2 regions of the Paenibacillus sp. EPM92 genome follow, and region 1 is predicted to be linked to the other one. Evidence: riboswitches for the same ligand, from Rfam matches in the RefSeq annotation. Region 1 holds a riboswitch; the other holds the start of a gene.
The links. Region 1 has a riboswitch for cyclic di-GMP ahead of JMF85_RS23430 (hypothetical protein). Riboswitches for the same ligand answer to the same signal wherever they lie in the genome.
Positions count from the first base shown of each region.

Region 2: linked by a shared signal. The riboswitch ahead of JMF85_RS04775 (PilZ domain-containing protein) and the one ahead of JMF85_RS23430 (hypothetical protein) in region 1 are both predicted to bind cyclic di-GMP.

Region 1 covers NZ_BCPS01000095.1:9,792-14,505, reverse strand. The annotation lists gene JMF85_RS23455 (M14 family metallopeptidase) at 1-269, shown strand, start outside; gene JMF85_RS23450 (hypothetical protein) at 398-631, shown strand; gene ytvI (sporulation integral membrane protein YtvI) at 843-1,955, opposite strand; gene JMF85_RS23440 (iron-sulfur cluster assembly accessory protein) at 2,117-2,419, shown strand; gene JMF85_RS23435 (YuzB family protein) at 2,476-2,697, shown strand; cyclic di-GMP riboswitch class I at 3,056-3,148, shown strand; gene JMF85_RS23430 (hypothetical protein) at 3,238-3,531, shown strand; gene JMF85_RS23425 (DUF2935 domain-containing protein) at 3,656-4,468, shown strand; gene JMF85_RS23420 (THUMP domain-containing class I SAM-dependent RNA methyltransferase) at 4,647-4,714, opposite strand, start outside.
Region 2 covers NZ_BCPS01000025.1:13,900-18,613, forward strand. The annotation lists gene JMF85_RS04750 (hypothetical protein) at 1-944, shown strand, start outside; gene JMF85_RS04755 (LiaI-LiaF-like domain-containing protein) at 946-1,608, shown strand; partial or broken gene JMF85_RS04760 (amidase family protein) at 1,694-1,867, opposite strand; tRNA gene JMF85_RS04765 (tRNA-Pro) at 1,978-2,054, opposite strand; gene tadA (tRNA adenosine(34) deaminase TadA) at 2,113-2,580, opposite strand; cyclic di-GMP riboswitch class I at 2,926-3,018, shown strand; gene JMF85_RS04775 (PilZ domain-containing protein) at 3,112-3,819, shown strand; gene JMF85_RS04780 (peptidoglycan recognition protein family protein) at 3,962-4,678, shown strand.

The DNA.
Region 1 (4,714 bases):
CCCAGGGCCGGGAAATTTATTGGAATTACCGCGATTACGAACCGGCGGAGTCGGAACGTATCGCACAGCGTTTCCAGCAAATTAGCGGATATGCAGCCGTGAAGTTAACCGGCAGCGATGCCGGATATAAGGATTGGTTTATTCAAACCTACGGGCGCCCGGGATTTACGATTGAAGCCGGTTATGGAGTGAATCCGCTCCCGTTGTCGCAATTCCCGATTATTTATGATGAGCTGCTTCCGCTATTGACGGAAGGGCTGATGGTTTAGCATTTCGAAGCCGCCGAGTCCGTCCGTCTCGGCGGCTTCTTTGTGCGGGGAGCGGAGTTTGGGCAAACGGGTTGCCATGAGGTATAATCGGGGTAAGACGACTTGGACAGGAAGGGAGACCCGAGGCGATGTGGAAGCGATTGTTGTCACTCCGGCATTGGGGTCATGTATTTCGGCGCATTTGGCCGCTGCTGCGTTCCCCGCGGGTTCCGCTCGGAGAGAAGCTGTTGTTCGTGGTGCCTGCGCTTATTTATTGGATCATGCCGGATCTGCTGAATTTCATCCCGATTGACGATGTAACCGTTACGCTGCTCTTGATGAACTGGTTTACCGATAGAGCCGAACGGAAATACGGCGCTTAAGGCTGCGTCCTCGGAAGGTCAAACCACAAGAAGCGGCCATCCGCTCAACAACTGAATAGGTTTAAAGGGAACCTCGAGGAATCGGGGTTCTTTTTTTGTTCTTTGTAAGAAACGCTATGCGGGCTGCGACATATCGATTCACCGCTTTCCATGGACTTCAGATGCCATCAACCGGCTTGTGAGCGTCCGAATCCGGTTGAGATGTGCTGCATTATTTGATAGACGACGGATCGGGCTCGTACTCTTCGGCCGGCATCCGGATCCATCGTTTTAAATACCCTTGCTCGTACAGCGCTTTAACCAGAATGATCAGCACGGGCGATAAGATCAAGCCGGCCACGCCGAAGAGAGACAGCGAGACGATCATGAACGAAAGCATCGTGAAGGCGGACACGCCGAGGGAATCGCCCGTAATTTTCGGTTCCAGAATTTGTCTCGTTCCAATCACAACGACGAGCAGCACAGCCAGCCAAATCGCGAGCGTCGTTTGTCCGACGACCAGCAAGTAGATGATCCATGGAATGAACAGCGTCGAAACGCCGAGCAGCGGGAGCACGTCGAAGATGGCCGCCAAGAGCGCGATCGAGAAGGCGTTGTTGACGTTCAATATAAGCAGCGCGATGAAGATGACGATAAAGGTCAGGCTGATCAGCTTCGCCTGCGCTTTAAGGTAGGTGACGATGCCCAGCAGCACGTTCTCGCGGAGGAAGTGGAACGCTTTTTTAAACGTTTTCGGCGTTTTGTCCGAAGCGATCCGCTTCCAGGATTCGATCTCGATGCTCAGGAAATAGGCCAAAATAATACCGATCACGAAGTTCACGACGAACGTGGAGAACGAGGTCAGCATGGCGAACAAGCTCGTTAAGAACGTACGGGCGATTTCGGTCGTCTTCTGAATGATCTCCGCGGAGTACTCCTTGGCCTTCTCCACTAAATTCAAATCGACCGGAAGCGTCCCGATCAGTGACTGTACCTGGTCGGAGCGGTTGATGAGCTCTTGCTCCAGAACGACGGCGTAATCGGGCAGCTTGTCGGCGAGATTGATGATCTGGGTCGTGAAGATCGCGCCGAGTCCGGTCATGGCACCTAGAATGACCATCACGAAGACGAGGGTGGAGATGGCGGAAGCGATCGATTTCTTCAACCCGCGCCGGTTCAGGAACTTGGCGAACGGCTCGATGATCAAGTAAATGACGAACGCGAGGAAAATCGGGGTCGCGATCCGATACAGATGGCTGAAGGCGAACATGAACAAATATACGGTAAGCACGAGCAACGCAATATCGATAATCGTTTTGTAATATTTGCGATAAAAGGGAATCATTCGTTAACCTCCATTCATTATCTTCCATATTAAAAGACACCGACTTGATTCGCAAGTGAGGCCGGCTTGTACATACATACGGAAACAGCGAAGAACGGTTGCTTTCGGCGGCCCGATTCTATACAATAAGAAAAAACGCACAGTAGGAGAAGTGACTGGACATGAAATGCAAGATTTCGCGCAATGCGGCCAAAGTGTTGTTGGCCGAGATGGAGCAAGAAGAGAATAAAGAATTAAAGCTTCGCGTGTATGTGACTCATGCGCATGGCGACCATGCCCACTACGGACTCAGCATGGATACGCCGACCGAGAACGATGTCGTCGTTTCGACAGATAAAGGAATCGACGTTATTCTGCAAAAGGACGAGCCGCTGCTCGACGGCGTTCGGATCGATTATTTCTATGTGCCGGAAGAAGGATTCGCGGTAACGAATCCAAGCAAGGGCAATAACGGGGACCACTAGCACATCGTTCACAGGGAGTTCCCCGGTGTCAGCCGCTTGAAGAAAGGAATTACCGCATGGTCAACGATATTCGCGTTTGCGACAAATGCAAACATATGAGAATGAAAACCGCCGTTCCGAAGCTGCAGAAGCTTGTGCCCGACGCCGAGATCAAAGTCGGCTGCAAGTCTTATTGCGGCCCGTGCTCGCGGTTTGCCTTCATCTTCATTAACGGCCGGTATGTAACCGGCAAGACTGAAGACGAAGCGATCGAGAAGGCGAGCAAATACGTGAAATAAATCATGCAAGAAGATCAGATCCTCGGGCCTCAGGGCACCGGGGATTTTTGATTTGACGCCGGAAGGGATGCGCGGCACGAATTTCGGCGTCCAGACATGATCCGGGGGCGGCCAATTTCCGGGACCGGTAATCGGGGCTATGTGCTCGGTCAATGGGGCGGAGGCCCGCTTTTTGTAACGGTTGCCATGATCGCGTTGACGGGTATCATTTTTTACTGGAAAGGGTACCGGTTATTCAAAATCATACAAAATTCCCAAATTTTTTTATGAAAATGGGATGAAAGAACTATGTATTCGTGACCTTCTATCTTATATTCTTAATAAAGAACATCTCCATGAACAGACACAATTCGAGCGCACTCGATAAGGGCAACCCGGACGAAAGTCTGCGGACGCAAAGCTATAGGGGCTTAGGCGCAGGAGAGCAGTGCTATGCCAGCCAGTTGTCGAAGGCACGGAGTGATCGCGATCCTTTCAACAGCGGCTCCCGACCAGGGGAGCTTTTTTTGGTGTGAATAGATGAAGGAGGAGAACCCGGCGATGGACCAGGAACGCAGCATCTTAAATAAGAAGGGGTTTTACACGAAAATCGGCGATGATTTCATCGGAGTCTTCCTATCTGCTGAAGGACCGAAATTGTTCATAAATCGTGACGTGTACGAGCTGACGTCCCCGCATTGGGATGTCGAGATGATTCGCGGGCGCAGCCGGCAAATCATCACGTTTTACTGGATGGGCGAAGTGAAGCTCTCGATCTGCTGCGAATCGAACCACGACGTATTTCTACCGTTGTTCGATTACTTGATGTGCCGTCCTCAGCTGAAGCACGCTTAGTATAGCTTAGGCAGCGAACGACTGCGGCTTTCTTTGAACCCGATTGGGCCTCTGAGCATACGATGTGGGGTGGCCGGATCATTCCCATCCGGCACGGAACAATCGGATCATTGGAGGCATGTTTGTGAAAAACTCGGAGGTTATCGAGTCGGCGTTATTTGAACATCGGTTTTGGCTTCAGGTGCTCGGTGATCATGCCAGGTTCATCCGGGTAAGCTTGCCGGTCGATGAACGGGAAGAGGCGCAGCGGGCGCTCGGCTTCGTTCAAGCATTCGACGACTTGCTGAAGAAGGCGCGTTCGGATAAGTTCCCGGCAGAGGCGGGAGCTTTGACGCAGGACGCGTACGGGCTGACACAAGACCTTCGCGCGTTCAAGCTGCGCTTGCTGGAGCGGCATTTGATCGGCAAGATCGCAATCCAGCTGCCGCCCGCGTTCTTGAGCCATATGGTGAACGAAGCAGAGGAGTATTTACGCGTACTGGGGTACTTGTTATCCGGGCGCCCGGCGCCGGTATTCGATGCGGTGCACCACCACATCGTATGGCTCCAGGACGCCTACGGCCATGCGGGCTCCATTGCAGCCGGCTTGGATATGACGGAATCCCGTTTGGTGGAACTGGCCAGATCGTTCGACCGGCAATTCCGCGAGTATTACCTGAAAGCGGTGGAACTGGCGGGCTTTCTGCGCACGAACATCAAGAAATTCCCGGCTTTAGCCCGGTTTAATAAAGAGGTTGAGCTTGAAATGACGCTGTTCAAGCAGTTTCTGAGCGAGCTGGAAGAGCTCCGTTTAAGCGGGCAGGCGCTCGGTGTGCTTTCGCCCTTGATGGCGGATCACATGGCTCGGGAGGAGTGTTATTACTTGCTTAAGCTGTCTCAGGTGTCGGAAATCAAAGCGATGAGCTGCGATCCGACGAAGCCGAGGACGGAAGTGTAACGAAACCCTATCGGCCGACGCCGGCAGCGCATCCGTTTACCGGGGAACGTACCCCGAAGACGGATGCGTTTTTTTGCATGGTTTACGCGCTGGAAGGGCGCATGCCAAAAAAAAGCTTAGGAGCGTCTGCCCTAAGCTTTTTTTGGCTGCTCCTCACAGCGTATAGGCGCAATCTGCATTAATTCCCGCTCGTACTCGAATCCTTCCGCCAGCCGAACAAGCCGCCCGGGGCGAAAAATTGGTATA
Region 2 (4,714 bases), on a different contig from region 1:
GATCCCCTAATCATGCCGGCAGCCGTTCCTATGGCCCTGAGCAAGCTTCTGAGCGGCCCTATGGGCCTGAAGCTATGCCGCGACACATGGAGCGGGAGCGGCCTTCGGAAGGGGAACCACCGCGATATGGCAGCGTGCCGCCGCAATATCCGTCCGGCAGCGTAAGCGATCGTCACTTTACGATACTTCTATCCTTCCTTCCGGGACTCGGACACTTCCAGCTCGGGCTGATGCAGCGCGGTCTCGCGTTCCTGGCGTTGTTCTTCGGTCTGGGGGTTGTAACGGTTTTTTTAACCGCGATGACGAATCAGGATGATTTCCTGGTCCTGCTGGGCGGGCTGCCGATTATTTGGCTCTATGGGTTATTCGACTGCGTCCAGCAGTTACACCGGAAGCAGCGGGGCGAGACGCTGGTTGATCGGACGATATTCGAAGATTTTCAGGACGGCCGCGAATCGGGCAAGAAAAACAAAACGATTGCGATGCTGCTGTCCATGTTTCCGGGAGCGGGACATATGTACCTGGGCCTGCAAAAACGGGGATTGCAGCTGATGGCGGCTTTTCTGTTCAGCGTTTATTTTATGGATGCGCTCCGGTTGTCGTTATTTTTGTTCTTGATTCCGATTCTATGGTTTTACAGCTTCTTCGACGCGCTGCAGCAGATCTCGAAATCCGGCAGGGAGCCGTTGACGGATGCACCCATCGTGGATTGGCTCGTCCACCGGCAGCGTTGGATCGGAATCGGATTGCTTGGTCTGGGTTTGTATTATTTGCTGGATCAGGTGCTGTTGAATATGCTTGATCTTTGGCTGCCGAGAGAAGTACGGTCGCGGGTGTTGAACTGGTACCATACCTATTTTCAAACCTTTATCGTTTCGGTACTGCTGATCGGCGGGGGGATACGCCTATTATGGGGCGGCAAGAAAGGGAAGCGGGGGGAGTAGATTGAGAAAATGGCGCGTAGGCACGTTGTCGATGGGGCTCACGCTGATCGGCTTCGGAGTCCTCCTGTTCTTATCGCAATGGCAGGGACTTGGCGCATTCACCAGCTTCATCCGCTGGTGGCCGATTGTCCTTGTGCTGCTTGGCCTGGAGATCCTCGCGTATGTGTTCATCGCCAAGAAAGAGAGCGAGGTCATCCGGTATGATTGGATGAGCGTCCTGTTCGTCGGGGTGTTGTTCGCCGGCTGTTTCATGTTTACGATGCTGACCGGTCTCGGGGTGACGGATGAAGTACGCAAACTCGTAGGCGAAGTCGAGGTCACGGCGGATTTGCCCGAACTGCAGGAACCGGTAAATCCGGCCATCCAAAAGCTGGTCGTGCAAACATCCGGCGAACCGGTTCGCATCGACAAAACGGCGGAGCGTTCCATGCACCTGTTCGGCACTTACCGAACCCGCGTACAGGAAGGAGACCGTCCGACGGTCGACAAGGAGCAATTCTACACGGTGCGAACGGTTGGCGACACGATGTATGTGCAGGTGAAGCGTCCTCCGGTCTACCGCGGCCTGAATTCGGTCTACCCGGAGATGTCTGTTACGTTAGTGCTACCGCAGGACGTGCAGGTTGAAGTGCAGGGCCCAAATAACGAATCGAACCCTGGCTAAGAGTCGAAAATATCGAATAATCCCCTTCGGGCTGCTATGTATGAAATAGAGCGGCACGAAGGGGATTTTGTTTAGGACCCTGGCCTTAAGGAACCAGAACGGGAGGCTTCCGGTGATGGGTGCCCTGTTCATAAGCGTAAGCCAGTTTAATCAAGGTTGCTTCATCGAAGGCGCGGCCCAAAAATTCGATGCCGACCCCCAAGCCATCCGTCGTATAACCGGCCGGTACAGTGATAGCCGGGAAGCCGGAGAACGGGCTAACAAAATAGACTGAAGGGAGAGAGGGAAAACAACGGGAGAAGAGAGGGATATCGGAATTTGGGCATAAAAAAATTGCGGTTTACGCCGCAATTCGTAGTTCATATAGGATGGTCGAGACGACAGGATTTGAACCTGCGACCTCTTGGTCCCGAACCAAGCGCTCTACCAAGCTGAGCCACGTCTCGAACTTCTGAAACGATTATATTTTAGCATGGGTAAATAGGCGTTGTAAAGGGAATTAGGTTACGTCTTCCCCCTTAATCTACGGAAAAATTGGGTGAGCATGGAACTGCATTCTTCCTGCAGAACGCCTTGAATCACGTCGACGCGATGGTTAAATCTATCTTCCTGCAGCAGGTTCATCAGCGTCCCCGCGCAGCCGGCCTTTGGGTCCGGGGATGCGTAAATCACTTGCGGAATTCGCGCCTGGACGATCGCTCCGGCGCACATCGGACACGGCTCAAGGGTCACATAAAGCCGGCATTCCAGCAACCGCCAGGCGTCCAGCTGTTCGCTCGCTTGTTTAATCGCGATCAGTTCGGCGTGGGCAAGCGGATCTTTGGCCGTTTCCCGAACGTTATGACCGCGGCCGATAATGTCGCTGCCGCGAACAATGACCGCTCCGATCGGAACTTCGCGGATCGCTTCGGCTTTCCGCGCTTCTTCGATTGCCGCCCGCATAAAATACTCGTGTTCTTCTATGGCTATCAATCGTTACACCTCATTCATCATTAGTCATTCGTCGATTGCGGGTAAGAAAACGAACAAGTATTCTTACTCACATGCTGTGGATAAGTATGTGGATAAAGAGGATTAATTTCTTATCCCCATTGTAGGTAAATCGCGCTTTTAGGGCAAGTCCGGGTGTGGATATATAAGTTATCCACAGAACGGTTAACATGTGAATAATTTTTTTACGGAAAAGCGCTGTTAATTTTTTGTGAAAAGTGTGAATATTCTTGAAGGGGATTTAGGAAACACCTATAATGAGATCAAGATGTGGGCATATGTACCCAAGTTCGGTGATGTGAAGTTTAGTTAAATAGTCGTTATCATTCGTTTTTTTGACAAACTTGTCGAAAGGCAAGGACGCAAAGCTTAGGGTCTAAGATCTTCTTTATTGAGGATGACGACAGCCTGGCCGCCGATTGGGCGCACCGGTGAACAGACTGTAGTCTCGCATGTTGAGATGCAGCTTATTTTTTACCGAAGACATGAGAGCGAAAGGTGGTAACGAAGGTGATGAAGTCCGTTACGAGTGAAAAAATATCCTACGAGTTTACCCACGAAACGTATAGAAGCCCAAGCGGAATACTGCTGAACAGCCGGGTGGCGGTGGAGAAGCGGGATTTCGTTTCGACCGGCATTTTGACTTATGCCGAGGGTGATATTCTTGAAGTTGAGATTTCGGAATACAAGGCGTTCGAACTTGGGGATACGGTTAAATTAACGGTCTATTCACCCGGCGGAATCTATACGTTCCAATCGACGGTCGTGGCTAAAGATCAAGGAGCGCTGATGGTTATCAACCCCCCTCAGAATCGGAGCCGATTCGCCGAGAAGCGGGAGAACCCGCGGGTCGACGTCAAACATGACGGACACCTGCTCTCGATCCGCGAACCGAATGCGGAGCTCCAATTGTTGAAGGAGCATGTCGCGCTGGAGGTTCGAAATATTAGCATCAGCGGGCTCGGGTTTATTTTGCCGAGCGATATTGAGTTAAGCAAGCATGCTATGGCCGACGTTCGGCTGGACCTGGGCTTCGAGATGCCGTGCCAAGTCGAGATCATACGGTTGGATCCGGGAGAAACCGTAATCTATTACGGAGCGCGTTACATCGACATGCCGACGGACAAAGCCAATGCGCTGCGGGCGTTTGTGTTGAAAAAGCAAGTGGAAAACCATTTCAGTTCGAAACGGGACGATTTTAACAAACGTATATTCAAATAGAGGCCGGCAATGCCACGGACTTCTTGCAGGGCGCTCGCATATGCTGATCGTAAGGCAAGGATTCTCGTCGGATCGGCTGGGGCCCCCAGCGCCCGAGACCTTCCGAAATATCCGCAGGGTGGTGAGCACGGTGGCTTTTGTTATGAAATATGAGATCATTCCACGCTATTTGACGGGGCCGAGCCAGCGGCGTCCGAAGACGGCGTTAGCCCGCTGCCGGTTTATGGTGGCCCACGATACGGGAAATCCGGGGTCAACGGCCGCAGCGAATGTGTCTTATTTTGAAAATACCCGCAATGAAATGTCATCTTCCGCGCATCTGTTTGTGGACGATAAACAGATCATCGAGTGCATACCGTTCCTGACCGGACCGGCTGAGATTGCCTATCACGTCGTGTACAACGTAACGACCGATAACGCGCGTTACGGCGACGACGCCAACGACGCGGCGGGCGCGGTGGAGCTTTGTTACGGAGGCAGGATCAGCTTGACGGAATCTTACAAGCGGTACGTATGGGTGCTTGCGTATGCTTGTTACCGGTACGGACTAAACCCGGCTACCGATATCGTCGGGCACTATATGCTGGATCCGGCAAGGAGAAGCGATCCGCAGGAGCCGCTGCGGCTGCTCGGCAAGACGTTCCAGAGCTTCGTTCAGGACGTTGTGAACGAGTACCGGGCCAGCCTTGTGACGGAACCCGCGCCGGAACCGCAGACACGAATTAGCGCGGAGGATGCGAACAAGATCATCGGCTTTCTATCAGCCTCCTATTTCACAGCGGAAGATCAGGCGGCCAAGGCGGAGTTCCACAGGCTGGCCAATGAGCTTCGCCGTATTTCGGGGCAGCCGCCGCAGTAACGCGCCCGTCACCATGCCCTCTTTCCGAATGGAAGG